Regions from separate parts of the Bacillus sp. JJ864 genome, predicted to be linked through region 1. Evidence: predicted binding sites of a transcription regulator. Region 1 holds the regulator's gene; the other holds the start of a gene.
The links. Region 1 encodes NrdR, which represses ribonucleotide reductase genes. Its sites were predicted from a motif close to AACACNATATATNGTGTT; they were not measured.
Positions count from the first base shown of each region.

Region 1 (15,979 bases):
TGGTGAAAGAACCAGATGACGCCGAACTTTTTAAAGAGATGCTGCGCGGCGAAACGATTGAAGAGGTCAGACGCCGCGGCAAGTTTCTTCTTATATATGTAACCCGTTACGTCATTGTGTCCCATTTGCGAATGGAAGGGAAGTATATGCAAAGCGAAAGTGATGATCCAGTTGATAAGCATACACACGTCCGTTTTCGTTTTACAGACGGTACAGAACTTCGTTACAAAGATGTACGGAAATTCGGCACGATGCATCTGTTTAAAAAAGGTACAGAGTTTACAGTTATGCCGCTTGCGGATTTAGGGCCGGAGCCTTTTTCAACTGAGTTAACATCTGCGTATTTACAAGGAAAATTGCAAAAAACTGCTCGGAAAGTAAAGGTTGCCTTACTGGATCAACGTATTTTAGTGGGCCTTGGTAATATATATGTAGATGAAGTGTTATTTCGTTCACGTATTCACCCAGAGCGAGAAGCGTCTTCTTTAACAAATGAAGAATTTGAAACGTTGTATAAAGAAATCGTTGCAACGTTATCGGAAGCGGTAGAACGCGGTGGAAGTACGATTCGTACGTATGTAAATTCACAAGGAAAGATTGGTTCATTTCAAGAGCGTCTTTATGTATACGGAAGAAAAGGTGAGCCATGTATAACATGCGGCACTTTGCTTGAAAAAACAGTTGTTGGCGGGCGTGGTACACATTATTGTCCGGCTTGTCAGCCGAAAAGTTAAACAAACGAAACATTGGTAAAAAGATTTACTGACAGCAATATCATTTTATTCTGCTAACTGCCCGTAAAAGCCCGATTGGTGAGGGCTTTCCATCAGTGGGGGATGAAAAAAACACTGATGGAAGTTTCATTTTATTTTTCATAATAACATCGGATAGGCTTTTGTCATATATATAAGCAAAGCTATATATAGGGAAGGAGCTTATCGATGTATCATTATTTCTCTCTTATTTTATTAGCTTTTACGTTAAGTTTAGATAGCTGTAGTGTAGGACTGACGTACGGGCTCCGGAATGTTCGTATTCCATTGAAATCAATTATTGTAATTGGGATTTGTTCAGCTGTTGTGATGATATTCTCAATGGGAATCGGACATATGATTGCTCAAATTTTTTCACCGGTGCTGGCGAAAAGAATTGGAGGATTCGTTCTTGTAGTAATCGGTGCGTGGGTGTTGTATCAATTTTTTCAAAGTGATAAAAAAGAGGATGCAATGCAAGAAGAAAAAGTATGGAACTTAGAAATTGCGTCTCTCGGTCTTGTCATTCAAATTTTACGAAAACCAACTGTTGCTGATTTTGATAAGTCTGGGATCATTTCGGGAATAGAAGCACTTCTCCTTGGTATGGCACTTTCATTAGATTCATTTGGAGCTGGGATTGGTGCCTCTTTACTTGGATATTCCCCGTTCATGATGGCAGGATTAGTTGCGGTAATGAGCTCGCTATTTTTGTTCAGCGGAATGAAAGTAGGGACCGTATTATCAAATATGCGATGGCTACAAAAATTCACGTTTTTACCAGGTGTATTACTTATTATTATTGGAATTTGGAAAATGTAAAAGACGTGAAACGATTGTTTCACGTCTTTTATTATAAGGGGGATTATGATGACAGTTGTAATTGGATTAACAGGCGGCATTGCTAGTGGGAAAAGTACGGTATCAAAAATGTTTCAAGGTTTTCACATTCCAGTCATTGATGCAGATATTATTGCAAGGGAAGTTGTAGAGCCTGGTAAGGAAGCGTATAACGAAATTGTAAAAGCATTTGGAAAAGAAGTGCTTGAGGAAAATGGAGAGTTAAATCGCCCAAATCTTGGCAGCATTGTATTCCACAATGAAGAAAAACGGTTGCTGTTAAATGGTATTGTGCATCCAGCTGTACGAAAGGAAATGAATGCACAAAAGGATAGATACATAAGAGAAAATGCGCAAGCGGTTGTGCTCGATATTCCACTCTTATTTGAGAGTAAATTAACAAGTCTTGTCGATCGAATTTTACTCGTTTATGTGGACAATGAAACGCAAATGACCAGGTTAAAGGAACGCAATAATTTTACAGAAGAAGAGGCAAAAGCACGAATTGCTTCGCAAATGCCATTGCAAGAGAAAATAGCATTAGCAGATAAAGTGATTAATAATAATGGCACAATAGAAGAGACGAAAGCACAATTAAGTAGCATTTTAATGGAATGGAACATTATTAAATAAAAAAACTTGAAAATGATGAAATTGTTTAGTGACATATCCTCTTTTTGTGTTATACTATTATTGGGATTAGAGATAAATAGTATAACGCAATCAAGGGGGATAACATATTATGATTCGTGTGGCAATTAATGGTTTTGGACGTATTGGGAGAATGGTGTTTCGTCAGGCAGTAAAAGAAAGCGCATTCGAAATTGTAGCGATTAATGCGAGCTACCCATCTGAAACGTTAGCACATTTAATTAAATATGATACAGTTCACGGTAAATTTGATGGTACAGTAGAAGCGTTTGAAGATCATTTATTAGTAGATGGTAAAATGATTCGCCTTTTAAACAACCGCGATCCAAAAGAATTGCCTTGGAAAGAAATGGAAGTAGATATTGTAATAGAAGCGACAGGTAAATTTAATTCTAAAGAAAAAGCAAGTCTTCACGTAGAAGCTGGTGCGAAAAACGTTATTTTAACTGCACCAGGAAAAAATGAAGATGTAACAATTGTTGTTGGTGTAAACGACGAACAACTTGATATTACAAAACATACCGTTATTTCAAATGCATCTTGTACAACAAACTGTTTAGCACCTGTTGTAAAGGTGTTAGATGAGCAGTTTGGAATTGAAAACGGTTTAATGACAACAGTTCATGCATATACAAATGACCAAAAAAATATTGATAATCCACATAAAGACTTACGTAGAGCACGCGCTTGCGGGCAGTCTATCATTCCAACAACGACAGGTGCTGCGAAAGCGTTAGCAAAAGTTCTTCCGCATTTAAATGGAAAACTTCATGGTATGGCACTTCGCGTTCCGACGCCAAATGTATCTCTTGTTGACTTAGTTGTAGATGTAAAACGCGACGTAACAGTAGAAGAGATTAATGAAGCATTTATGAATGTTGCGAATGGTGCATTAAAAGGAATTGTCGCATTTAGCGATGAGCCGCTTGTTTCTATCGATTTTAATACAAATACGCATTCTGCAATTATCGATGGTTTATCTACAATGGTAATGGGCAATCGAAAAGTAAAAGTACTTGCTTGGTACGATAACGAATGGGGCTATTCTCGTCGTGTTGTAGACCTTGTAAAGCTTGTTGTAGATCAATTTGTGAAACAAGAAAACGTACAACATATTTAATAGATGAGAAAAGGGCAGGCGTTAGCCTGTCCTTTTTTCTTTTTATAATAGAAAAATATTACATATTTTTTCTGTGTAAATCACCTAGAACAGCTATGATTACTGCGATTTTGAATCTTTTCTCTTTTTAAAGAAAAATAAAAGGAAAAGTGTCATCAAAAAAAATAAAAAACTGTTGTTGCAAAATGAAAATAAACAAAGTATACTAACATTCGTAAACTTAAGAGCTGAGGTGGTAGTCACTACTTAAAGGGTTAGGACCTCTCTGGACTAACTTTCCCCCGTGGTAGTGGAGCAAGCCAAATTGCAAATTAGTTTTCAATTCGAACAGTTAAATTAAATTAACAAGGGGGAACTGTAGAATGGATACTATGGATACTATGGGTCGTCACGTAATCGCGGAACTTTGGGATTGCGATTTCGACAAGCTTAATGATATGCCTTATATTGAAAAATTATTTGTGGATGCAGCACTTCGAGCAGGCGCTGAAGTACGTGAGGTTGCTTTTCATAAATTTGCACCACAAGGTGTAAGTGGAGTTGTAATTATTTCTGAATCTCACTTAACAATTCACAGCTTTCCGGAGCATGGTTATGCAAGTATTGATGTATATACTTGTGGTGACCGCATTGATCCAAATGTTGCTGCAGAGTACATCGCTGAAGGTTTAGGAGCAAAAACGAGAGAGAGCATTGAACTTCCTCGTGGTACAGGTAGCTTCGAAATTAAGCAAAGAGAGACAAAAGCTCTTTAAAAAAGAAGATAATTGATTTAAAATGTAAAGAGGTGTATAATGCACCTCTTTTTAGTATTTCTATATCTATTTTATAAGAAGAAATTTGTTGATACATAAGTATATTTGATTAAGTGTTTATAATATAGAAGAGAAAATTCTTGTTTATAATGTTTTAGTTTTGTTAAGATAAAATTAAATTGTAAAGGAGTGAATGGATTGCGTTGTCCATCCTGTTTTCACAATGGTACGAGAGTATTGGATTCGCGTCCGGTTGACGAAGGACGATCAATTCGCAGAAGAAGAGAGTGCGAAAGCTGTTTCAATCGCTTTACAACATTTGAACGTGTCGAAGAGCCGCCACTTATTGTTGTAAAGAAAGAAGGGACGCGAGAAGAATTTAACAAAGAGAAAATTTTGCGTGGTTTAATTAAAGCGTGTGAAAAGCGGCCTGTAACGTTAAAACAATTAGAAGAAATCACGCAACATGTAGAACGGGAATTGCGTAACTTAGGAATGTCAGAAGTAAAAAGCGATATGATTGGTGAAATGGTCATGGAAGCGCTTCGTGATATTGATGATGTTGCATATGTGCGTTTTGCATCTGTTTACCGACAATTTAAAGATTTGAACGTATTTATTGAAGAGTTGAAAGATATTCTTCAAAAAGAACGAAAATAAAAGAGCTAGAAGCGTAAGCTATTAGCTCTTTTTTCACTCATAATGATAATAAGAATGGATGACAGAAAGGATTTGCAAGGATGGAAAGACAGTTATGGATGGAACTGTTGCCAATTGACCGTTATAAAGTAAGTGCAAGAGGGCTGCTCAGCAACTATGATCGTAAAGTGCTGACAATGTTATATCAGCCGCTAGTTGGCAGTAAAGCTTTTAGCCTATATATGACATTATGGGGAGAGTTAGAGCAGGACCGTTTATTTGGAAAAGAAAATACACATCATTCTATTATGGTAACAATGCAAATGCAGCTCCCGGATATTTATGAAGAACGTCTAAAACTAGAGGCGATAGGACTTTTAAATGTGTATGTGAAAAAGGAAAAAGATATTCGCATGTTTATTTATGAGTTACAGCCACCGCTTATGCCAAAACAATTTTTTGATGATATTGTATTAAGTATTTTTTTATATAACCGCTTAAGCAAGGCGAAATATAATCAAGTGAAGCAGTATTTCTTAGAAGAAGAATTTGACTTTGCTTCATATGAAAATGCAACACGATCCTTTAATGATGTGTTTGGTTCTTTTAATCCAGGACAAGTTGAGCATGCAAAGGAAGAACTGCTTATACCGAACGCAACTGTGATGCCGAGCAGAGCAGAGGGGAATGTACCTCAAATTTGGAATGATTTCTTTGATTTTTCATTATTTGTAGAAGGATTGTCAGCGCTTGTGCCGCGCAAAGCGATTACGGATCAAATGCGTGAATGTGTGATTATATTAGCTTATGTATACGGCATTGATCCGTTATCCATGCAAAATATTGTTCTTGGTGCTGTTACGGAGCATAATACAATTGATATGGAACGATTGCGAAAAGGTGCGCGTGATTGGTACCAATTTGAGAATGGACAGGCACTTCCTAAGTTTAGTGAGCGGACGCAGCCATTGCATGCGCGGACGATGAAGGAGAAAGAACCGACAACACAAGAAGAGATGCTCATTAAACAGCTAGAGGAAATTTCTCCAAGAGAGTTATTAAAAGAAATTTCGGGCGGGGCTGAGCCGACGAAGGCTGATTTGCAAATTATTGAAGATGTTATGTTGAAACAGAAGTTAACGCCAGGTGTTGTAAATGTACTTATTTATTATGTAATGCTTCGTTCTGATATGAAGTTGGCGAAATCGTATGTAGAGAAAATTGCCGGACACTGGGCCCGTAAAAAAATTACAACCGTAACGGAAGCGATGGGGCTTGCGAAAGAGGAAAATCGTCAATATCAAGAATGGGCAGAAACAAAGAAAAAAGGAAAGACAACGAAGAAAACGGTTCGTAAAGAACTTGTACCAGACTGGTTAAAGGAACAAACAGAAGATAGCGAGCCATCACATCACGGTGAAGAGCAGGGAAAATTAGAAGAAGAGCGTAAAAAGTTAGAGGAAGAGCTGAAAAAATATAAGCGAAACTAACAGAGGCGAGCTCCTTTTGAGGTGAAGAAATGGAACCAATTCAAAATACATTTGCGAAGTTAATGAAAAATGAAAATTTTAAGAATAGATATGAAGTATTAAAAGAAGAGGTAATGGCGCATCCGCGTGTGAAAGCATTTATAGAAGAACATCAAGGCGAAGTAACAATGTCGATGGTTGAGCGCAGTCTTGTGAAGCTATATGAGTACATTGGGCAAAGCGTTGGATGTAAAGATTGCCCGAACTTAGAATCATGTAAAAACATGATTCAAGGGTACGAACCGAAGCTTATTATTCAAGGGAAGATGATTGATATTCAATACGATCGCTGCGTAAGAAAAGTGGCTTATGATGAACGGAAAAAGCATGAGAAACTGATTCAAAGTGTGTATATGCCAAGTGATATTTTGCAAGCTTCTATGGAAAACTTAGATCCATCCGATTTAGAGCCGCGTATTCAAGCGATTCGTGCTGCAAATGAATTTTTAAGTGAATATGAGTTAGGAAAAAAAGTGCAGGCGTTATATTTCTACGGGTCATTTGGAGTAGGGAAAACATATCTTTTAGGGGCGATTGCCAATGAACTAGCACTACGCAAAATTAGTTCTATGATTGTCTACTTGCCAGAATTTTTACGTGAAATTAAAAGCTCATTGCAGAATAATACAATTAGCGAAAAAATTGATGCGGTAAAACGTGTTCCGGTACTCATGTTAGATGATATTGGCGCGGAAGCGATGTCAAGCTTTGTGCGCGATGATGTACTTGGAGCGATTTTACAATTCCGTATGCTGGAGAACTTACCGACGTTTTTCACATCTAACTTTGATTTTAAACAATTGGAGCATCATTTAACGTATACACAGCGCGGAGAAGAAGAAGAAATGAAAGCAGCTCGCATTATGGAGCGTATTAAATATTTAGCAAAGCCGATTCCTATTGGCGGAAAAAACCGTAGGCATACGTAAAGAGCAAGCAGTGAGCTTGCTCTTTTTTGTTGTATATAAGTTAACTTTTTTAGAGGGAGACGAGAGCATCTGGCCGTGTCGCTGTTATGTAAAATGGATTTATACAGTTTGTTTTCGTTCAAAAATAAGTTCGAAATATGCAGCTGATCCAGTTCCTGCTATACTAGGAGCGAAAATTTGTACAAAGCGCCAACCTTCTTTAGCATGTTCTGTAATAATTGTGTGATAATCTTCTTTTGGTTTAGATGCCATTAGACCGGATTTTAGTTCGATTTTTACAAATTTGTATTCGTGCATATTGTATCGCTCCTTTTAAAACCTTTTTAGTAAAATTATACAATAAAAATAGCTTATGAATATGAAAAATTCATGCTAGCTTGTATCATTTTTTGTACATCCCCCTAATATATATGGAAATAGCAAGAATTATAAAAGGGGGGACAAAAGTGATTGAAATTTGCTTCGAAGAAAAAAATGATGCTATTGTTATATATAAAGAGCTTAAAAAAAGGACAGATCATATATATGAAGAAATAAGCATTTACTTGTACGAACAAATGGTAATTGTTCATATACCAATACAAGAGTCGCGATATATTGATAAAGTGGTTATTCCTGTATTTATGCAATATATTACCAACACAAAACAAGATGAATGGATAAGCGCGATTTTAAAAGATAAATTTTATTATGAAGAGCGGGAAGAACGAAACCAAATTTTACATATGGCTCATTCTATTTTAAAAGGGAAACGAAAAGGATTAATAGATGCACCTTCGAAGGAAAGAGGGAAAGAATTGGTGCTTTCTTCTTTGCGAGGCTGGATGCATGATACAATGTCTTTTTCGTTTGGAGCATATATTCGTTTTCGCTTGAGAAAGTACAATGAATTTTTATATCGAACGGCGGAGATGGCGATCGATGAATATAAGTTAGAACAAGAGTATCAAATGTTCGTAGAAACACTTCGCCAACAAGTAAGCATTCGAAAATCACGTTTATCTTGCTTGCATCTCGTGTTTAATGATAGTTGTATTTTTTATGATGAAAAGGGGCGACGTTTAAAACAAGAAAAACTTGTTCAGTATATAGAAGAAGAAGTACTCTCTCAAAAAGATGTATACATTGATCCAAATGTTATGGCACCGCTTCTGTCGATCGCGCCTAACAAAATTCATCTGTATGCGAAAGAACAAGATCATAATATGATTGTAACGATTCAAAATGTATTTCAAGAGAGAGTGCAGTTATATGCGCTTCATGAATTTGAAAAGAATGTGAAAAAATTTAAAAATAAAGGGAACGCCCTTGATTTTCTAAATTTTTGAGCATATAATTACGTACATACACGAAAATACATCGAAATGTTACGATGAGGACATGAGTAGTTATCTACGATTCTCAGAGAGAGAAGCCTTAGGCTGTGAGCTTCTTAATACGAGATTATTACTTACCACCTCTGAACTTCAGCAGTGAACGAATGTCTAGTAATTGCTGACGGCAAGTGCCGTTATCATGAACTTGAGCAGTTAACAATGTGTTAGCTGGAACAAGGGTGGAACCGCGAATTCAACACTCGTCCCTTTTTATAGGGATGGGTGTTTTTTATTTTGACTATGAAAAAGGAGTGACTTAAGATGGCAGATGTAGTAAAAATTACATTTCCAGACGGAGCTGTGAAGGAATTTCCAAAAGGAACAACAACTGAAGATATTGCTGCTTCTATTAGCCCTGGCTTAAAGAAAAAAGCGATTGCAGGGAAATTAAATGAGGAAATGGTAGACTTACTTACACCGATTGAGCAAGATGGTGCAATTTCTATCATTACATTAGATTCTGAAGATGGGCTATACATTTTACGCCACTCAACAGCTCACTTATTAGCGCAAGCATTAAAGCGTTTATATAAAGATGTGAAGCTTGGAATTGGGCCTGTAATTGAAAACGGCTTCTACTATGATATCGATATGGAAGAAGCGATTACAGTTGAAGATTTCCCGAAAATCGAAAAAGAAATGCAAAAGATTGTGAACGAGAACTTAGAAATCGTTCGTCATGAAGTACCGCGTGCGGAAGCACTTCGTCGTTATGAAGAAATTGGCGATGAACTAAAATTAGAATTAATTAACGATCTTCCAGAAGATGCGGTTATTTCAATTTATGAACAGGGCGAATTCTTCGACCTTTGCCGCGGTGTTCACCTTCCGTCTACAGGGAAAATTAAAGTATTTAAATTGTTAAGCGTTGCAGGTGCTTACTGGCGCGGCGATAGCGATAACAAAATGTTACAACGTATTTATGGTACTGCATTCGTGAAAAAAGCAGAATTAGATGAGCACTTACGTATGCTTGAAGAAGCGAAAGAGCGTGATCATCGTAAATTAGGTAAAGAGTTAAAACTATTTACAAATAGCCAAAAAGTAGGACAAGGCTTACCGCTTTGGTTACCAAAAGGTGCAACAATCCGCCGTATTATCGAGCGTTACATTGTTGATAAAGAAGTAAGCTTAGGATATGACCACGTATATACTCCAGTATTAGGAAGCCGAGACCTTTATGAAACTTCTGGTCACTGGAATCACTACCGAGATGGCATGTTCCCATCAATGGAAATGGATAATGAAGAATTAGTACTTCGTCCGATGAACTGCCCTCACCATATGATGGTGTATAAAAACGATATCCACAGCTACCGTGAGCTACCAATCCGTATTGCGGAGCTTGGAACAATGCACCGTTATGAAATGTCTGGTGCGCTATCTGGATTACAACGTGTACGCGGTATGACTTTAAATGATGCGCACATTTTCGTTCGTCCAGATCAAATTAAAGAAGAGTTAAAACGCGTTGTAAACTTAACTTTAGAAGTATACAAAGACTTCGGATTAGAAAATTATTCATTCCGTTTATCTTACCGTGATCCAGAAGATACTAAAAAGTATTATGATGACGATGAAATGTGGGAAAGAGCACAAGGCATGTTAAAAGAGGCTATGGATGAAATGGGTCTTGAGTATTATGAAGCAGAAGGTGAAGCGGCATTCTACGGTCCAAAACTTGACGTGCAAGTTCGTACTGCGCTTGGAAAAGACGAAACACTTTCAACTGTACAATTAGACTTCTTACTTCCAGAACGCTTTGAGTTAACTTACATCGGTGAAGATGGTAAACATCATCGCCCAGTTGTTATTCACCGCGGTGTTGTATCAACTATGGAACGCTTTGTTGCCTTCTTAATTGAAGAGTACAAAGGTGCATTCCCAACATGGTTAGCGCCGGTTCAAGTACAAGTAATTCCAGTTTCTCCGCAAGTACATTTAGACTACGCGAAGAAAGTACAAGAAGAATTGCAACGTGCTGGTATTCGTGTTGAAGTGGATACTCGTGATGAGAAAATTGGTTACAAAATCCGCGAGGCACAAATGCAAAAAATTCCGTATATGCTTGTAGTAGGTGACAATGAAGTTGCTGAAACTGGTGTAAACGTACGTAAATATGGTGAACAAAAATCAGAAACAATCTCATTAGATGCTTTCATTGACTTAATTAAAGTTGAAGGAAAACGATAAGAAAAAGTCGCGGTTTGTCCGCGGCTTTTTTGTACGCTTATAGTTGGTAATAAGAACCAAAGACTGCTTTGTATAAAAAAATGTTGCATGTATTCATTTTGTTTGTTACAATATTTTTTGTTGTTACTTAAGAAGTAGAGCTTCTTGACATGCATTATGTCCTATGGTAAAATCATCAAGGATAATAGAATACGGATTTGTGGAACAAGTAGAAGCACCCGCTTCTCACCTGATTGACGCGAAAGCAGTTGACAGGTAAGTATTTCTTACTAGAGATATTATAAGTGTGGGTGTTGTATGCCCGCACTTTTTTGTTTGGGTTCTTCCTTCCCAAAACGTATTCCCATAAAACCTTGGAGGTGGCTTACTATTAGCAAGGACATGATGATTAACGAGCAAATTCGTGCACGTGAAGTACGTTTAGTTGGTGCAAATGGTGATCAACTTGGAATTAAGTCTCGTCAAGAAGCATTAGATATGGCTGCGAACGTAAATCTTGATCTAGTATTAGTTGCTCCAAATGCGAAACCACCAGTATGCCGTATTATGGACTACGGAAAATTCCGCTTTGAGCAACAAAAGAAAGAAAAAGAGCAGCGTAAAAATCAAAAAATCATTAGTATGAAAGAAGTTCGTTTAAGTCCAACAATTGATGAACATGACTTTAACACAAAACTTCGCAATGCTATTAAATTCTTGGAGAAAGGCGACAAAGTTAAAGCGTCTATTCGCTTTAAAGGTCGTGCTATTACTCATAAAGAAATCGGTCAACGTGTTTTAGATCGCTTCTCTGAAGCTTGTGCTGAAGTTAGTACAATTGAATCTAAGCCAAAAATGGAAGGACGCAGTATGTTCTTAGTTTTAGCACCGAAAAATGATAAGTAATAAATAGAGGAGGAAATCACTATGCCTAAACAGAAAACTCACCGCGGCGCTGCAAAGCGTTTCAAAAAAACAGGATCTGGTAAACTAAAGCGTTCTCACGCTTACACAAGCCACTTATTCGCTAACAAATCTACAAAAGCTAAACGTAAATTACGTAAAGCTGGTGTAGTAAGCGCTGGTGACTTCAAACGTATTCGTCAAATGCTTGACAACATGTAATTCATATTTTGTTCAGATAGATATCTAGGAGGGAAATAATATGCCAAGAGTAAAAGGTGGTACGGTTACTCGTCAACGTCGTAAAAAAATTATTAAATTAGCAAAAGGTTACTACGGTTCTAAACATACATTATACAAAGTTGCTAACCAACAAGTAATGAAATCTTTAATGTATGCGTTCCGTGACCGTCGTCAAAAGAAACGTGACTTCCGTAAATTATGGATCACTCGTATTAACGCAGCTGCTCGTATGAACGGTCTTTCTTACAGCCGTTTAATGAATGGTCTTAAGCTTGCTGGTATCGAAGTAAACCGCAAAATGCTTGCTGACCTAGCTGTTCATGACGAAAAAGCTTTCGCTGAATTAGCAACAGCTGCTAAAACTGCTATAAACAAGTAATTGATCAAAAATCCTTAGGACATTGTTCCTAAGGATTTTTTTTATCATATCTGGCGAGAAGACCCTCACCTCAAGCGTGAAACGGTAGGTGGGGGTAGTTCAATGTTTATTATGAAAGAATAAATCCTAATATTCATAAAAAATTCAAAAAATAACCAAAAAAGTTCCTCTTTGGTAAATAAAAATGCTTTAATATGGAAATGAAAACTTTTCCAAAAAGCGGGTTGAAGGAGGAATTCATTTGAAAGCGGCTGTTGTAAACCAATTTAAAGAACAATTAGAGGTTAAGGATGTACCGAAACCGAAAGCAGGTCCAAATCAAGTACTTGTACATATTCACGCATGCGGCGTTTGTCATACTGACTTGCATGCAGCGCACGGTGATTGGCCAGTAAAGCCGAAGCTGCCATTAATTCCAGGACATGAAGGTGTTGGGGTGATTGAAGAAGTTGGCGAAGGTGTTACACATTTAAAAGTTGGTGATCGTGTTGGTATTCCATGGCTATATTCAGCATGTGGCCATTGTGAATACTGTTTAACAGGAAGAGAAACACTTTGCTTAGATCAACATAACGCTGGTTATTCTGTTGATGGCGGTTATGCGGAATATTGCGTTGCGGCAGCGGATTATGTCATGCAAGTGCCTGAGAGTTTAAGTTTTATTGACGCTGCACCGCTCTTTTGTGCAGGTGTTACAACATATAAAGCGCTAAAAGTATCGGAAGCAAAACCTGGACAGTGGGTTGCTATTTTTGGAATTGGCGGACTTGGACACTTAGCAGTACAATATGCAAAAGAAATGGGATTACACGTTGTAGCTGTGGATACAGTTGATGAAAAGCTTGAACTCGCAAAAGAATTAGGGGCAGATTTAGTGATAAATCCGTTAAAAGAGGATGCAGCGCTATGGATTCATGAACAAGTAAATGGTGTACATGCTTCCATTTGTACAGCTGTGTCGAAGCCTGCATTTGACCAAGCTTACCGTGCGGTGCGCCGAGGCGGAGCATGTGTTGCAGTTGGTTTACCGCCGGAAGTGATGGAAGTACCAATTTTTGATACAGTGTTAAATGCTGTAAAGATTGTTGGTTCCATTGTTGGGACTCGTAAAGATTTACAAGAAGCACTGCAATTTGCAGCGGAAGGAAAAGTAAAAGTAATCATTGAAACGCGTCACCTTCATGAAATTAACGATGTATTTGCTGAAATGGAAGAAGGAAAGATTAATGGACGTGTTGTATTAGATATGACAAAGTGAGAATAAAAGATACAATAATATAGAAGAATAAACATAAAAAGTCGGAGAGGTTCTCTGGCTTTTTATGTTTATTTGCATGAAATATGCTGTAACACAGGAACTTAACATAGACAATCTTGTCTTTCCACACGAAACTAGCGCTGTTATAATGTAAGAATATAACTAGGTTATTTGTTTATATTTACCATTAGAATGGAGCAATATCGAGTAAGTTGATTCGATATTGAAGGAGGAATACGTTTTGGATTTACTACAATTATTTAAACTACAAAAAGAATTAGATGATCGTATTACGAAAGAACATAATTTAGAGCCGAAAAAATTATTAAAAGAAAAAATGCTAGCACTTCTTGTGGAAATTGGTGAACTTGCAAATGAAACACGCTGCTTTAAATATTGGAGTAACAAGCCAGCATCTGAGCGTCAAGTTGTACTAGAAGAATACGTAGATGGGCTGCATTTTATTTTATCTATTGGAATCGATTTAGGAATTGATAAAAATTTCTTGTTTTATAAATGTGCACTAACAAATAAAACGCAAGTAGAAATTTTCTTAGATGTATATGCGAAAGCAATTCGCTTTAATGAGCAGCCATCTATTACAAATTACATTGAATTGTTTACGAGCTATCTTCGTTTAGGACAAGCGCTTGATTTTGAACAAGAAGAGATTGAGAAAGCGTATGTAGATAAAAATGAAGTAAATCATCAACGTCAAACAGAAGGGTATTGATGAAATTTTTTGAACATTCTTTTCCGCTTTTGTATAATTGAAGAGATGAAGAAAAAGGAGGACATTGTCCAATGACAAAACTAGATGCGACATTGACGATGCTAAAAGAACTAACAGATGCACGGGGGATTGCTGGAAACGAACGCGAGCCTCGTGAAGTAATGAAGAAATATATCGCACCGTTTGCTGATGAAGTATCAACAGATAACTTAGGAAGCTTAGTTGCGAAAAAAATTGGTGACGGCAATGGTCCCAAAATTATGGTAGCCGGTCATTTAGATGAAGTCGGTTTTATGATTACGCAAATTGATGATAAAGGTTTCTTGCGCTTTCAAACAGTTGGCGGCTGGTGGTCACAAGTTATGTTAGCACAGCGCGTAACGATTGTTACGAGCAAAGGTGATGTAACGGGTGTTATTGGTTCTAAACCACCGCACATTTTACCAGCTGAAGTTCGTAAAAAACCAGTTGATATTAAAGATATGTTTATTGATATTGGTGCTTCTAGTAAAGAAGAAGCGCTGGAGTGGGGCGTACGCCCAGGAGATCAAGTTGTACCATATTTCGAATTCCAAGTAATGAAAAACGAAAAAATGTTACTTGCGAAAGCATGGGACAACCGTATTGGCTGCGCAATTGCAATCGATGTTTTAAAACAATTAAAAGATGAAAAGCATCCAAACATTGTATACGGTGTTGGAACAGTACAAGAAGAGGTAGGTCTTCGCGGAGCGAAAACATCTGCACATTATATTCAACCAGATATCGCATTTGCAGTAGATGTTGGAATCGCTGGTGATACACCAGGAGTAAGCGAAAAAGAAGCGCAAGGAAAAATTGGTGATGGCCCGCAAATTATTTTATATGATGCATCTATCGTCGGACATAAAGGTCTTCGTGACTTCGTTGTTGGCGTAGCAGATGAATTAAATATTCCATATCAATACGATGCGCTTCCTGGCGGCGGAACGGATGCAGGAGCAATCCATATTTCTGTGGACGGTATTCCAGCGATGGCAATTACAATTGCAACTCGCTATATTCATTCTCATGCGGCAATGTTGCATCGTGATGACTATGAAAATACAGTGAAGTTAATTGTAGAAGTTGTGAAACGTCTTGATACTGAGGCTGTACATAACATTACATTCGATTAATAGAAAAAAGAGCGAGAGGATATTCCTTTCGCTCTTTTCATTGCTCTAATCCAGCCGCTGTATACGGACCTAAAATGATCAAACGAGCTAGCTGTAAGGCCATATAATGAGGTGTATATGGCATGTTTTGTTTTAGCCATGAAATGACCATTCCTAAATGTGCACCTGATACATAACTAATGAGGATATCACGTGGGACAACTAACTTATCATCATTAGGTTGTGAAACCGAGAGGCTAAGAAGTAAGTTCGTTTGAATTGCTTTCATCATTCGAGAGGAAAACTTCGGAATCCCATTCTCCCCAAGCATCACTTGATAAAAGAAAGCATTCTCAGCAATATGACTAAACAAAGATAGAAAGACAGGATGAGGAGTATCAAGGGTAAGTTTAAACTCACTCTTATCTAATTTTTTCGGTTTGAGAATGTCTGCTAATGTTGTTAGCATTTCTTCAATGCTTCTGTCTAGTAGATCATATTTGTCATTATAATGGCTATAAAAGGTTGCGCGGTTTACAGGTGCCTTTTCAGCAATATCCTGAA
Region 1 covers NZ_JBALLY010000012.1:88,672-104,650, reverse strand. Annotated here, with positions in the region: gene mutM (DNA-formamidopyrimidine glycosylase) at 1-734, shown strand, start outside; gene ytaF (sporulation membrane protein YtaF) at 942-1,574, shown strand; gene coaE (dephospho-CoA kinase) at 1,623-2,225, shown strand; gene V7024_RS02715 (glyceraldehyde-3-phosphate dehydrogenase) at 2,335-3,363, shown strand; gene speD (adenosylmethionine decarboxylase) at 3,735-4,118, shown strand; gene nrdR (transcriptional regulator NrdR) at 4,317-4,778, shown strand; gene V7024_RS02700 (replication initiation and membrane attachment family protein) at 4,859-6,247, shown strand; gene dnaI (primosomal protein DnaI) at 6,277-7,215, shown strand; gene V7024_RS02690 (DUF4177 domain-containing protein) at 7,315-7,512, opposite strand; gene ytxC (putative sporulation protein YtxC) at 7,662-8,543, shown strand; T-box leader at 8,576-8,802, shown strand; gene thrS (threonine--tRNA ligase) at 8,853-10,784, shown strand; ribosomal protein L20 leader region at 10,985-11,103, shown strand; gene infC (translation initiation factor IF-3) at 11,166-11,669, shown strand; gene rpmI (50S ribosomal protein L35) at 11,691-11,888, shown strand; gene rplT (50S ribosomal protein L20) at 11,929-12,288, shown strand; gene adhP (alcohol dehydrogenase AdhP) at 12,530-13,546, shown strand; gene V7024_RS02655 (dUTP diphosphatase) at 13,788-14,279, shown strand; gene V7024_RS02650 (M42 family metallopeptidase) at 14,351-15,436, shown strand; gene V7024_RS02645 (TetR/AcrR family transcriptional regulator) at 15,474-15,979, opposite strand, start outside.

Region 2 (15,979 bases), on a different contig from region 1:
TATTTTCAATTGTGCACCAAGTTTAATTGCTTCTCCTTGCGTTGCAGAACCGCCAGAAAGCGGTGATTGCGTCGCTATTTTTATGACCTTTCCACCACCCGTACTTGCTGTATCGGTATTACCATTTGTTTTATCGTTGCATCCTGTTAATAAACCAAACATACACACCGCCGATAGAAAGAAAGCCAAATTATTCTGTTTTCTCACTCATACACCTCCAAATTTTTATTTTTCTAAATTTTTTAAATATTTAGTTAAATGATAATAGAAGTGTTATATTTGTACAACTACTATTCTTCATACAAATTTAGACAAAAACGCCCGACTTATTATATAAGTCGGGCGTTTTCTTACTGTTCTTTTTTCTGCGGCCACGTTTCGACAACAAGACCAACATCACTTACATCTATTAATAAACTTCCGTTACTATAACGATCTTTATTCCGAAGTGTTTGCGGATCAATTTCTTCTATCATTTGTTTTTCTGTCCGCATACACACAATTTCATCATCTCGAACGACTTCCACACCAACAATGCGATATGGATTCTTTTTCAATTCTTTAAAGATAACAAGACCTCGTTTTGCTCTTGTCGATTTTTCAATTTCTGCTGCTTTTAATCGTTTTACAGCGCCTCGTTGCGTAACAAGAACGAGCTGATCTTTCTTATGATTTATAGGAAGACCTTTTGCAACATAGTCATCTTCTTTCACATTCATTCCTTTTACACCAGCTGCCCGTACACCAACTGGGCTCACTTCTTCTTCACTGAAAACAAGCGCATAGGCACCGTGCGTAGCAAGAAGAATATCTTGCGTTCCATCTGTAACAAAAATATCGACGACTACATCATCTTTCTTTAAATTAACCGCGACAAATGCACGTGAATAACGCTGCACTTTATATTGATTTAATTCTGTTTTCTTAATCATGCCATTTCTAGTGACAAACGTAATAAATCGCTTCTCTTCCTCAAAATTCGGAACAACAGTTGCAAAGACGAGCATTTCATCACGGTCAAGCGAGACAATATTCGCTACGTGCTGTCCTAAGTCTTTCCAACGAATATCTGGCATTTCGTAAACTGGAAGATAAATATAGTTTCCTTTGTTTGTAAATAAGAGAATTGTTTCCGTTGTATTCGTATCAAAGCGATCTAATAATAAGTCGCCTTCTTTCATACCAAAATCTTTTCCATTGGAAGCATTATGAGAACGCCAACTTGTACGCTTTACATACCCTTCCTTCGTTACTGTCACAATCACATCTTCTTGTGGAATCATGACTTCAACATCAATTTTAATTTCTTCGATTTCTTCTTCAATCACAGAACGACGATCGTTACTATACGTTTTCTTAACCCTCTTTAAATCTGTTTTAATGACCTGAAGAAGCCTCTTTTCACTTTGTAGAATGGCCTTTAGCTCTGCAATTTTCTTTTGTAATTCTTCAGCCTCTTTTTCCAGAGCTGTAATATCTGTATTTGTTAAACGGTACAATTGAAGAGACACAATTGCCTCTGCTTGTACTTCTGTAAATGAGAATTTTGCAATTAAGTTATCTTTCGCATCACGTTTATCTTTTGACGCACGAATTACTGCAATAACTTCGTCTAAAATAGAAAGAGCTTTCATTAAGCCTTCAACAATATGTTGACGTGTTTCTGCTTTTCTTAATTCATACTGTGAACGCCTTGTTACGACCTCTTTTTGATGCCCGATATAAGAATCTAAAATTTTAGGAAGTGTCATCAAAGTTGGTCGGCGATTATGAATCGCTACCATATTGAAATTGTATGGTATTTGTAGTTCTGTATTTTTATATAAGTAATTCAAAATACCTTCTGCATTTGCATCTTTTTTCAATTCAATAACAATTCGAAGACCTGTACGATCTGTTTCATCACGTACTTCAGCAATTCCATCTAACTTCTTATCTAAACGAAGTTCATCCGTTTTCTTAACAAGATTCGCTTTGTTTACTTCATAAGGAATTTCTGTAATAACGATTTGCTGTTTTCCACCGCGAATTGTTTCCACTTCTGCTTTTCCGCGAATGATGATTTTTCCTTTTCCGGTTTCATACGCCTTCTTAATACCATCAAGGCCTTGAATAATTCCACCTGTCGGGAAATCTGGCCCTTTGATGACGGTTAATAACTCATCTACATTACAGTTTGGTTTATCAATGCGCATCATCGTCGCATCAATAACTTCTCCAAGATGATGCGGTGGAATTTCAGTTGCATAACCAGCTGAAATTCCCGTAGATCCGTTCACTAAAAGGTTGGGAAACATAGCTGGTAATACAACTGGCTCTTCACTTGTATCATCAAAGTTTGAAACAAATTCCACTGTTTCTTTATCAATATCACGCAATAACTCAGAAGCAATCGGTGATAAACGAGCCTCTGTATAACGCATTGCTGCTGCTGGATCCCCGTCGACACTACCATTATTTCCATGCATTTCAACTAATACGTTTCGTACTTTCCAATTTTGACTTAAACGCACCATTGCTTCATACACGGAAGAATCACCGTGGGGATGATAGTTACCAATTACGTTACCAACTGTTTTTGCAGATTTACGAAATGGTTTATCGTGAACATTTCCTTCCACATACATGGAATATAAAATGCGGCGTTGTACTGGTTTTAAACCGTCGCGCGCATCTGGAAGCGCACGATCTTGAATAATATATTTACTATAACGTGCAAAGCGATCGCCGAGCACATCTTCAAGCGGGAGGTCATGAAACTTCTCTGCCTGCATGTTATTCCACCTCCGTTGCCATAATCATTTCATTTTCTAGAATATTACCTTCTTCTTGCATACCAAACTGAACATTGCGTTCAATCCATTTACGGCGGGGCTCTACTTTATCGCCCATCAATGTTGTCACACGTCGTTCCGCTCTTGCAGCATCATCAATTTTCACGCGAATTAATGTACGCGTCTCTGGATTCATCGTTGTTTCCCATAGTTGATCTGCATTCATTTCACCAAGACCTTTATAACGCTGTATTGTATAACCTTTACCAACCTTCTGTATCACGCCACCTAACTCTTCATCTGACCAAGCATATTCAATGACTTCTTTCTTTCCTGTTCCTTTACTTACTTTGTATAAAGGAGGAAGTGCAATGAATATTTTCCCTGCTTCAATAAGTGGTTTCATATAGCGATAGAAGAATGTTAATAATAACACTTGAATGTGCGCCCCATCTGTATCCGCATCGGTCATAATAACAATTTTGTCATAGTTGATATCCTCAACTGAAAACTCTGCTCCAACACCGCCGCCAATCGCATAAATAATCGTGTTAATCTCTTCATTTTTGAAAATATCCGCTAGTTTGGCTTTCTCTGTATTAATTACTTTACCGCGTAATGGCAGAACAGCTTGGAAACGACGATCACGGCCTTGCTTTGCAGAACCACCTGCAGAATCGCCCTCTACTAAATATAGCTCGTTCTTTTGCGGATTACGTGATTGTGCTGGTGTCAACTTACCACTTAATGTGCCTTCTGAACGTTTTTTCTTCTTACCGCTACGTGCTTCCTCACGTGCCTTTCGTGCGGCTTCACGTGCTTGTGCTGCTTTAATTGCTTTTTTCACAAGAGGCGTTGCCACATCTGGATTTTCTTCTAAAAAATATGCTAAATGCTCTGATACAACAGCATCAACTGCTGAACGTCCTTCACTTGTTCCAAGTTTCCCTTTCGTTTGCCCTTCAAATTGAAGCAACTCTTCTGGAACACGAATGGAAACAATTGCAGCTAACCCTTCACGAATATCCGTTCCTTCTAAATTTTTATCTTTCTCTTTTAACAAAGAAACTTTGCGTGCATACTCGTTAAAGACACGAGTCATCGCTGTTTTAAACCCCGCTTCGTGCGTACCGCCATCTTTCGTACGCACATTATTGACAAAGGAAAGAATGTTTTCAGAATACCCATCATTAAATTGAAAAGCTAATTCTGCTTCAATTCCATTTTGCTGCTCCCCAGTAAAATATACAACCGGGTGTAAAGAATCTTTCTCTTCATTTAAATATGAAACAAATGCTTCAATTCCCGTTTCATAATGAAAAACATCTTCCAAATCGTTACGTTTATCTTGAAGGACAATTTTCATACCTTTTAATAAAAATGCTGATTCACGTAATCTTTCGCATAACGTTTCATAGTTATAATTCGTTGTGCTAAAAATTGTTCGATCTGGTTTAAAATGAATGGTTGTTCCAGTATCTTTTGCTTTCCCAATTTTCTCAAGCGTTGTAACTGGAACACCACCATTTTCAAAGCGTTGTTCATATACGTAACCATCTCGTTTAATTGTAACAACAAGCCATTCAGACAGTGCGTTTACAACTGAAGCACCAACACCGTGTAAGCCACCACTTGTTTTATAGCCGCCTTGTCCAAATTTACCCCCAGCATGAAGTACAGTTAAAATAACTTCTGGTGTAGGCTTTCCAAGCTTATGCATTCCTGTCGGCATACCGCGCCCTTTATCTACTACACTTATACTATTATCTTTATGTATTACTACTTTAATTTCATCACCAAATCCCGCTAATGCTTCATCAACAGAATTATCTACGATCTCATATACTAAATGATGTAATCCGCGGCTATCCGTACTCCCGATATACATACCCGGGCGTTTCCGAACGGCTTCAAGCCCCTCTAGCACTTGAATTGCATCTTCATCATATTGAAACTGACGCTTAGCCAAACTCCTTGCCCCTTCCTATCCAAAAATCAGAACATATGTTTCTTATTATAGAATAACGCCTTTTCCTTACTTTTGGCAAGTCACGTTATATCTTTTATATACTATTTTCATAAGAAAAATCCTTGTTTGTCACAAGGATTCCTCTACGCTACTATTTCAGAAAAGTAATTGTTTGTCAACGAAACATGGATATCTATTCCAAAACAACTACATACTCCACCATTTTATAATCAGCAAAATGATAATCATCCAAAATGGAGTGACAAGCAGCAATCCCCAAAAACAACCTTTAAAAAACTTCATGATGAACACCTCGTCCATCTGCTTTTCCCTATTATATGAATAGGAGCCTAATAAACTTCACAATTAAGACCTATCTTGTCATTGCGTGTTCAACTTTAATACAGCGGTCCATAATGACAGTATAGCCTTTTTCTTTCAAAAAATGATATGTTTCTTCGTCTTGTAAACCTAATTGTGCCCAAAATGTGCGCGCTTCAATCTGCACAAACTCTTTTGCAACATCCATTAAAAATTCAGAACGACGAAATACATTGACGATATCAACAGGCTCTTTTATTTCCGTTAGCGATTTAACCGCCTTTTCTCCCAATACAGTATCTACCGCTGGGTTAACAGGAATAATACGGTATCCTGCATCTTGCATCGCTTTTGACACCATATACGAAGTACGCTCTGGATTATCAGATAATCCGACAACCGCAATCGTCTTACTATTCTTTAAAATCTCACCGATTTCCGTACGAGTTGGATTTTCAATTGTCATATGTAATCCCTCCTGTTCATTTAGTATAGCCGATAAAGAAAGTCTCTTTCAACATGAAAGAGACTTTCTTTATTAATTCGAGTTAGCAGTAGCAGCTAATGTGACTGTTTTCTTTATTTTTTCACCATTTCGATACGCTGTCACTTCGATTTTATCGCCAACTTTTTTCTTCTCATATAAATATTTACGGAATTGAACTGCATTTTCTACTTTTTGGTCATCAAAGCCAACAACAACATCATATTTTTGCAATCCTGCTTTTTCTGCTGGTGACCCTGATTCAACCTGTGCTAACAGAACTCCCGCTGTTACATCTTTCGGTAATTTTAATTGACTTAATGCATAGCTTGGGAATTCATCAAGACCCCTTACTTGAACACCCATTACAGGTCGTTTTACTTCACCATATTTTTCAAGGGAGTCAATTACCGGTTTCGCTACATTAATTGGAATCGCAAAGCCAATTCCTTCTACTGCTTGCTGTGCAATTTTACTAGAGTTAATACCGATTACTTCACCATTTTGATTGAATAGTGCACCACCGCTATTCCCTGGGTTAATGGCTGCATCCGTTTGAATGACTTGCGCTTGCCAATCAGGACGTTTGTCATTGTTAATATCAACTGGAATTTCACGATTTTTACTACTGATAATTCCTTCTGTTACACTTCCATCGAAGCCAAGCGGGTTACCAATTGCAATTGCAGATTCTCCTGCACGGATTTTATCTGAATTTCCTAGAGTGGCAACTTTGTTAACATTTTTTCCATCAATCTCAACGACAGCTAGATCTAACCATGGATCTTTTCCTACTAATTTCGCTTCAACATTTGTTCCATTGCTCAACTTTACTTCTAATTTATTCGCACCATCTACAACATGGTTATTCGTTACAATAAGTGCTTTATCTCCAACTTTTTTATAAATCACACCTGATCCTGATCCAGCCTCAGCTTCTTGTCCTTGTGGATCGGCGGAAAATGGATCTACAGTTTTTTGATAGTTAATTACACCAACAACTACTTCTTTCGCTCCTTCAATCATACCAGGAAGATCTGTTTCACCTTTTGTTTTATTCACAACTGGAACCACTGTTCCTTCTACTTTTGATTGCGAAAGCATACCGTTATTTGTCCAAGGCATATACGGGGCTACAACGCTGATTGTAACAGCACCAATCACAGCACCGACAACTCCTGTGAAAAAATATCCTTTTTTGCTGCGTGTTTTTACAATTTCCGTCCGAGTTTCATTTGTTTCTGGTTGATCATAGTATCCCATAATTTATTTATCCCCTCTCTGTTGAAATCGTATTTTTAGTATATACACGATATGTGTCCTTTCTGTGAACTCATCGTGAAATCCAAACAAAAAAATACTATCATATTCATTGTAGATAAAGGTACAAAAAATTGTACATGCAATCAATATAAAGTTGCTTAAATGGGAACTGATATTTTACTCTTCAAATTTGTATCCTACACGAATAACTGTACTAATATGTGTTGCCTTATCGCCTAACTTATTACGAAGTTTCTTAATATGCGTATCTACTGTACGATCATCTCCGAAGTAATCATATCCCCAAAGCTGATCTAACAAATGCTGGCGGGATAGCACAATCCCTTTATTTTCCATCAAATAAACAAGTAACTCAAATTCTTTATGTGTTAATATTACTTCTTCACCATCTACCGTTACCGTACGTGACAAACGATTCACATCAATACCAGCAAGTGAAAGCATATTTTCCTCTGCTTGCCCTACTGCACCGTCTGCACGCTTTAGTAATGTTTTGGCACGAGCAACTAAAATTTTCGGACTAAACGGTTTTGTTACATATTCATCCGCTCCTAATTCAAAACCAAGTAAAGTATCATCTTCATCGGAGCGAGCTGTTAGCATAATAATCGGTACGGCTGATTCCTTTCTTACACGTCTACATACAGACCAACCGTCAATTTCTGGTAGCATTATATCTAATATAATTAAATCCACAGTATGCTCCGCAAACAGTTCTAATGCTTGCTTGCCATCTTCTGCTTCAATCACTTCAAAGCCTTCATTACGAAAATAGTCACTAACAATTTCTCGTAATCTTCTTTCATCTTCAACAAGTAAAACTGTTTTATTCAATTCTATCCCGTCCTTTTACTCTTTCAATCGAATAATACGTTGATTCGAGCTCCCACGAAACGGCAGGGTGAGATCTCGCTTCTCTAGCTCAAATCTTCCATCTACTAGCACATCAGCATAGTGCAACAACTCTATCATATCATTATTTTGCGAATTCTGTATCTCTTCAAACGTATAACCTGTGTAAATCCACAAATTTTTTTGTAAATCTTTCACGTTTTTTGCTAGTTCTTTTATTTCAGTGGCTTGAAAAAATGGATCTCCACCTGAAAATGTTACATCAGTAAGGGAGTTGTTTTCAATCTCATTTATTATTTCTTCTTTTGTCATCTCAGTCCCATTACAAATATTCCAAGACTGTGGATTATGACAGCCAAAACAGCGATGCGGACAGCCCGCAAAAAATACGACTGTCCGCAATCCTTCTCCATCTACTACACTATCATGAATAATGTTCATTACTCTCATGAATGTTTCACCCGCTCCTTTTCTTCACTACGTTTCGCGCTGTTCCACTTCGACATGTCTCCTACAAGATATCCAGTAATGCGGCGAATTCTTTCAAAGTCATGTTCATTTTTATTCTCACAGCTTGGACATTCATTTCCAATAATCCCGTGATAACCACAACATTTACAGCGATCAACCGGGTGATTAATCGATCCATACCCTACGCCATACTGAGCCATTGCCTTCACAATTTGCCGTAATGCTTTTTGATTATGAACAGCCGCTCCGTCAAGCTCAATATACGTAATATGACCACCATTACAAAGCTCGTGAAATGGTCCTTCTAAACGAATTTTATCAATAGCTTGAATAGGATAATAAACAGGGATATGGAATGAATTTGTATAAAAGTTATGATCTGTTACACCTGTAATTGTTCCAAATTCAGCTCGATCTTGTTTGATAAACTTTCCAGATAATCCTTCTGCCGGAGTTGCAATTAAAGAGAAATTCAATTGATGTTCCTCTGTTGCTTGATCCATTTTCTTTCTCATATATTCGATAATTTCATATCCAAGCTTCCAAGATTCTACGTCTTCTCCATGATGTTTTCCTGTTAAAGCAACTAAACATTCTGCAAGGCCAATAAAACCTATACTTAATGTACCTTGCTTTAAAATTTCAGCGACAGCATCCTCAGGCTGCAGTTTTTCACCGCCGCGCCATACTCCTTGGGAATATAAAAATTGAAAATCTCTTGCTTTTTTCGTTGCTTGATAGGAGAGTCTTTCTAATAATTGATCAATACCTAGATCAAGATAATAATTTAAAGCTTCAAAAAACGCTTCTTTTGATCCACTAATACATGCTAATTTCACTAAGTTAATAGAGGTAAACGATAAATTCCCTCTTCCAATCGCAGTTTCTTCCCCATGAATATTAGACATTACACGCGTACGACACCCCATATAACACACTTCACTTTCAGGGCGCCCATCATAATACGCCGCATTAAATGGTGCATCTAAAAATGAGAAATTAGGGAATAATCGTTTCGCTGTCGTTTCTATTGCTAATTCAAACAAATCATAATTTGGATCTTTCTCTTCAAAATTTACTCCCTTTTTTAACTTGAAGATTTGAATCGGAAAAATTGGTGTTTCTCCTTTTCCTAATCCAGCTTGAGTCGCTCGTAATAATTGTTTAATTAGTAATCTTCCTTCTTTTGATGTATCTGTTCCGTAATTAATTGAAATAAACGGAACTTGTCCCCCGCCTCTGCTATGCATGCTATTCGAATTATGAATAAACGCCTCACATGCTTGATACGTATCATTTTCTGTTTCTTTCCACGCAAACTCTTCTATTTGCTCAGCTGTTAACGGATACGTTGCTAAACGTTTTTTATTCCGTTCAAACGTTTTTCTCACATATGGCGCCAAATCTACATCAAACAGCGCAAATGATTGTCCGCCATGCTGCATATTTTGATTTGCTTGAAAAATAATAGAAGAAAGCGCTAATGCACTTTTAATATCTTGCGGCTGTCGCATATGCCCGTGACCTGTATGAAACCCGCTTTGAAGCATCTGCGCTAACGGTATTTGCGAACAAGTTGTCGTACCTGTTGCATAAAAGTCTAAATCATGCGGGTATAATATATTTTGATCAATTGCTTGTATCACTTTCTCAGAAAGCAGTTGTTCTATCGCATAATACCTTGCACTTTCAGAAGCAAATTTTCCCATCATTCCCATTGGAGATCGACCATCAACGTTTGCATTTTCTTGCATTAAATCTTGTTCATTTGCATGAACAATTTTCGCAAAAATCCCCTTTAGATTCTCATCATATTCACTGTTTTTTTTCATTTCTTGATTCATTTCTTAACCCCCAACAACATCTTGTTCATTTACTATCAAAATGATACAACATATAGTAAGAGTGAATCTGTGAAAAATGTAACATTCCTGTGAAAGTTTTTTTAAAATCTATCGAATCTTTTTTCTCATATTTCCGAATTGAAATTTTACCTAATAAAAAAGAAATGTGATCTTTACAAATGTGTGGTACAATATACGGGAAAAACTCTTTTTACCCTTTATCAACACATTTGTATAAAGGAGACTGAACTTATGCTTACATATCTTTTATTTATCGTTGCCTATTTGCTTGGCTCGATTCCATCTGCACTTGTTGTTGGAAAGATTGGTTATGGAATCGATATTCGCGAACACGGTAGCGGAAATTTAGGAGGAACGAATACATTTCGTACACTAGGGAAAAAAGCGGGTTTTATTGTTACAATTGCTGATATTTTAAAAGGGACATTGGCTACAGCACTACCGATCATGTTCGGGTTAAATATCCATCCCCTATGGTTTGGATTAGCTGCGGTACTAGGACATGTATACCCAATCTTCGCAAAGTTCCGCGGAGGAAAAGCAGTTGCTACTTCTGCTGGTGTACTATTATGCTACGCACCACTTTCCTTTGTAGTATTGGCTGCAATCTTTTTCACCCTATTATTTACAACGAGATACGTTTCACTTTCTTCTATGATAACAGCTGTCGCCTCTGTTATCGCAGCAATTATAAACGGGGATAAAATCTTCATTATTGCCATGTGCTTATTGGCTGGTATGGTTATTTATAGACACCGTGCAAATATTGGACGAATTATAAATAAAACAGAACCAAAAGCAAATTTAACAAAAAAACAAAAATAAGATTGTGACCCACATAACGCAAAAAGAAAACGCAAAGCATATAAATGGCGTCTTTTTGCGTTATTTTTTATACTAAAAGAAAAAGCGATTATGTTGGAGGAATACTAGATGAACATTTCAGTATCAAAAGAAGCACTAAATTGGTATAAAAACGAGCTTGGTTTACAAACAGGCGATGCTCTTCGCTTTTTCGTGCAATACGGTGGATGTAGCACCGTTCAAAAAGGTCTTTCTTTAGGAATTCGTAAAGATGATCCGGCTACTCCTGTTGTACAATTTCAAGAAGATGGCATTACTTTCTTTATTGAAGGCGATGATGAATGGTTCTTTGATGGTCATGACTTATCTGTTACATTTAACGCTGACGATGAGTTCCCGCAATTTCATTATGTAAAATAAAAAACGTGGCCTATGCCACGTTTTTTATTGCTTTTTAATCTTCTCGTACGTCTCATACCAATCTGGGTACAATTTTTTAAATGACACTGGACGAAAACCTTCTTTTTTAGCACAAATATTCGTTGTAAATGCTGTAATACAACGTTCACCGTTTCCATTATAAATTTCATAGCCATATACAACACGTAGTGGACTCACAGACTCCACCCATGTTTTCACAATAGCTTTTTCTCCGTAACGCATTGCTTTTCGGTATGTAATTTGCAAATCAAGTACAGGAGATACAACCCCATCATTCTCCATTTCAACATACGAAAACCCTAAATCTTGAATTAATTTCGTACGGCCAAGTTCTAACCATACTAAATAATTTGCGTGGTACACGACACCCATTTGATCTGTCTCTGCATAACGGATGTCAATCTCCTGTTCTGCTATAAACATCATTTTAACTCCTTCTCGCTTGCGTTTCTTTCTACACCTTTAATCATAATACAGAGAATCTGAAAATAAAATAGAAGTGGCGGATCTTTTTTCCTTAAAGGAGTGAGCATATGCTACAAATTATAACTGTACGAAGTGGCGATAACGTGTATAAATTAGCTAAGCAGTATGGAACAACAGCAGAAACAATTGTGAAGGATAATGGGTTAAACCCAGCTGAAACACTCGTCGTCGGGCAAGCATTAATTGTGAATACACAAGGAAATACCTACTATGTACAACCAGGTGATAGCTTATATAAAATTGCCTTAACCTACAACGTACCTCTTGCCAGCTTAGCAAAAGTGAATCATTTATCATTAAAATCCAATCTCCAAGTCGGACAGCAACTCTATGTACCAAAAGGAACAAAAAAAATTATTGAATCCATTGCCTATTTACAACCATCCACAATTCCAATTAAAGAAAGCTTACTTGCTTCCACCAAAGCAATCAATTCATATTTAACCTATTTGGCTTACTTTAGCTTTGAAGCAAAACGTGATGGAACACTGAAAGAACCCACACAAACATCTGAAATCGTCGCAATTGCAAAACAAGGGCAGACGATTCCAATGCTCGTTATTACAAATCTTGAAAATGGAAGTTTTAGCTCTGAATTAGCAAGCATTATTTTACGCAACGAAACCATTCAAAATACGTTTATTACAAACATTTTACAAACCGCTCAAAAATACGGAATGCGTGATATCCACTTCGATTTTGAGAACTTTGCACTGGCAGACCGCGAAGCATATAATCAATTTTTACGCAAAGTAAAAACACGTCTACCAAAAGGATATACACTCAGTACAACTGTCGTCCCAAAAACAAGTTCAACTCAAAAAGGTCCAGCTGCAGCTCATGATTATAAGGCACAAGGTGAAATTGTTGATTTCGTTGTCATTATGACATACGACTGGGGATGGCAAGGTGGACCGCCTCTTGCAGTATCTCCAATTGGTCCTGTAAAACAAGTCATTCAATATGCAAAATCACAAATGCCGCCGCGGAAAATTATGATGGGGCAAAACTTATACGGATTTGATTGGATTGTTCCGTTTAAACAAGGAAATCCTCCTGCAAAAGCAGTTAGTTCTATTGCTGCCGTTTCACTTGCCCGAAAATACAATGTCCCAATTCAATATGACTTCACTTCTCAAGCTCCTCACTTCAATTATTACGATGCAAATGGAGTAAAACATGAAGTATGGTTTGAAGATGCTAGATCTGTTCAAAGTAAGTTTAATTTAATAAAAGAACAAGGAATTCGCGGTATCAGTTATTGGAAAATTGGTTTACCTTTCCCGCAAAATTGGCGACTCCTTTCAGAAAACTTTTCCATTACAAAAAAAGGCTGACAATTGTCAGCCTTCTCTTACTGATTGCGATATGCAGCTTCCTCTTTAATCTCTTTTCGCATTCCTTCGATACTTTCCATACGGCGCTCATTTTTCGCTTCAATTGCCACGCGATCTTTCTCATTTGAAAACTCCGCTGCTTCCCTTGCTTCGTTCATATTTTCAATTGTGTTATATACCGCCTCTTGCAATTTCTCAACGTTATCACTGCGATCATCTGGATTTGGTTTGGTTTGTTCTGGCATCATGTCTTCCTCCTTTATTGAAAATACATACAACATTAGTTTGTAAAAAAATCCTTTAATTATGTATGCAAAAAAGAAGGAGAATGATTTCATTCTCCCTCTTTCTAACCGTTATCAACAATTGGTTGTTTCCCTGATTTATCTTGCATTTGTTTCCCTTTATTACCGCCTGCTGCTCTTGATTGCGTCCCAAGCTGATTTGGTGCAAAATCTTTTGGATTTTTCTTTGGATTACCCATAATATCGCCTCCTTACAACTAGTATCATTCTAGTTGTAAGAATTATTCAGCCTGCTTAAAAATACGTATTTCGTAGCGCTTCTCTAATTTTTCTTCAATCCGTTCAATCGCATCACGATCATTGAGTAGTTGTTGTTTATTTTCTTTCACAAGCTCTTCAAACGATTTTCGCCGAGTTCTTCTCATACTGTTCACCCTCACTTTCGTGTTACTAGTATGAACAGTAAAAAAACACTCTAATCAGATTTATGAGAAAATTTTATTTTTCGTACTTACAATGCAACTAACTTCACTTTAGGAACGCTGCAATGTTTGCATTCCTTTCTCATACGCCTCAAGAATCACAGCTTCAAAAGAAATTAAATCTTCAGGCTGATCAATCATGATTCTTGTAAGGCCCCATTCACTTTTCGTAGCAACTTCACATAAAACGTTCGGATACAATGCTACTATTTCATCTTGTTCTTTATTTGTTAATACGTATCTTTTTCTTCCCTTTAGCTTAATTCTTGCAAACGAGCTCATTGCTTTAATATCCAAATAATTCCCGACACAGGCATGACGAATCACTGTTATATCTTTATTATGCTTTTCCAATATTTCTTTTACAATCTCATATGCTCTTTCTTCTTCCTTTGTTACACCTTCAGAAATCACTTTTTTTACTTTTCCACCCTTTAGCTCTACACACTTTTGATATACAGCTGCACAAGTGAAACAATCATCTAATGCATTATGAGAGGCAACTTTAATTTGTAACAATCGCTTTAGGGTTTCTAATTTATGATTCGGTACATGTTTTATATATCGTTTTGCTAAACTAAGTGTATCAATCACGGTATTTTTCAGTGTACCAAGTCTTAATCGTTCCATATTACTCTTTAAAAACCGCATATCAAAAGAAGCATTATGAGCAATAATTGTATCTTCTCCAAGAAATGAAACAAACTCTGGTAATACAATATCAATTGTCGGCGCATCTGCAACATCAAAATTCCGAATCCCTGTCAACATTGTAATACGACTTGGAATCATTTTCTCTGGGTTCACATACGAAACAAATTGATCCGTACAAATATGATTTCGATATCGAATTGCAGCCATTTGAATAATGCTATCTTGAAAAGGATTGAACCCCGTTGTTTCAAAATCAATTACAACATAATCTCCTGTAAAATTTCCCATAACCTTCTCCTCAGCTTTTTATTTCTATTATAACTTAATATAATATAAGAAACTCAATTATATATCCTTGGTTCATCACCAAAAGCCGGGGTGACATACACTCCACTCCGAGTGGACGCTTTCCGCGGGCGAGAGCGAGCCTCCTCGGCAAGCCTGCGGGGTCTCACTTCCCTCGCTATTCCCGCAGGAGTCGCCACTCTCCGTTCCGTGTATTAAAAATAATTCATTTTCAAAAAATCAACCCCATGTTATGGTAATGAACCATATCCTTTTTCATTTTCCAATATATAAATCGCTGCTAGCAGAATACTACTTGACCTGCACTTGCTTTCTCCTTCTGTTTTAAACCTTGCATGTGGTAGAAAAAGGTCCTAATCGCTTCTAAGCGCGGCCAGATGCTCTCGTTCTCCCTAAAAAAGTGGTTTTTTTAACTTATATATAGCTTTTAAATAGAAAATAGGAATGGTACACATGCCATTCCTACTCTCATCTTTTATTTTAAATCCGCAACTCTTTTCTCCATTTCCTGCACCGTCATCGGTCCAATAAATTTATCTTGGATCACACCTTTTGTATCAACAAAATATGACGTTGGAATCGTAAGGACTTTATAAGTAGTTGTTACCTTTATATCTGTATCAAGAAGAATCGGAAAGGTAACACCTTTCTCCTCTGCAAATTTCCGGACCTTCTCTTTTCCATCAGTTCCCTCTGACGCTGTATAATTTACCGCTAATATTTCTACATCCTTTTGATACTTACTGTAAAATTCCTGCATATCTGGCATTTCTCTTTGACATGGACCACACCACGTTGCCCAAAAGTTCACAATAACTTTCTTACCCTTTAAATCAGAAAGCTTTACCTTAGTACCATCAAGCTTGGACAATTCAAAATCAGGTGCCACTTTTCCAATTTCAATGCCATTTTGCGCAATTACTTCTTTTTCATCCTTTGTATTTTGCTCTTGATTATCTGCTACTTCTACTTTCTCTTTCCCAAACTGCTCATAAATTGCATAACCAGCTAAACCTAATAACACAACAACAATTACTAATTTTCTCCACATATCCATCATTCCTTACATTTTATCTTTGTCCCCTAGATTCTCAAAAAAGAAAGTTTTACTTTATTTTAGCTTATACGGAGAAAGATGGAAATATTCTCTATAGAAAGAAAAGCATATTCTCTTGAAAATGCAGGAGATTCCTGTTGGTGAATT
Region 2 covers NZ_JBALLY010000060.1:9,352-25,330, reverse strand. Annotated here, with positions in the region: gene V7024_RS10980 (branched-chain amino acid ABC transporter substrate-binding protein) at 1-207, opposite strand, end outside; gene parC (DNA topoisomerase IV subunit A) at 351-2,774, opposite strand; gene parE (DNA topoisomerase IV subunit B) at 2,776-4,743, opposite strand; gene V7024_RS10965 (CoA-binding protein) at 5,117-5,530, opposite strand; gene V7024_RS10960 (S1C family serine protease) at 5,603-6,811, opposite strand; gene V7024_RS10955 (response regulator transcription factor) at 6,989-7,666, opposite strand; gene nrdG (anaerobic ribonucleoside-triphosphate reductase activating protein) at 7,682-8,134, opposite strand; gene V7024_RS10945 (anaerobic ribonucleoside triphosphate reductase) at 8,131-9,987, opposite strand; gene plsY (glycerol-3-phosphate 1-O-acyltransferase PlsY) at 10,252-10,845, shown strand; gene V7024_RS10935 (HesB/YadR/YfhF family protein) at 10,954-11,244, shown strand; gene V7024_RS10930 (acyl-CoA thioesterase) at 11,269-11,688, opposite strand; gene V7024_RS10925 (LysM peptidoglycan-binding domain-containing protein) at 11,799-13,088, shown strand; gene tlp (small acid-soluble spore protein Tlp) at 13,106-13,333, opposite strand; gene V7024_RS10915 (acid-soluble spore protein N) at 13,438-13,572, opposite strand; gene V7024_RS10910 (FbpB family small basic protein) at 13,615-13,758, opposite strand; gene V7024_RS10905 (3'-5' exonuclease) at 13,867-14,757, opposite strand; gene V7024_RS10900 (peroxiredoxin family protein) at 15,251-15,826, opposite strand.
Region 2: V7024_RS10945 (anaerobic ribonucleoside triphosphate reductase) is a predicted target of NrdR. The motif match lies at 10,042-10,059, and genes of this name have one in related genera.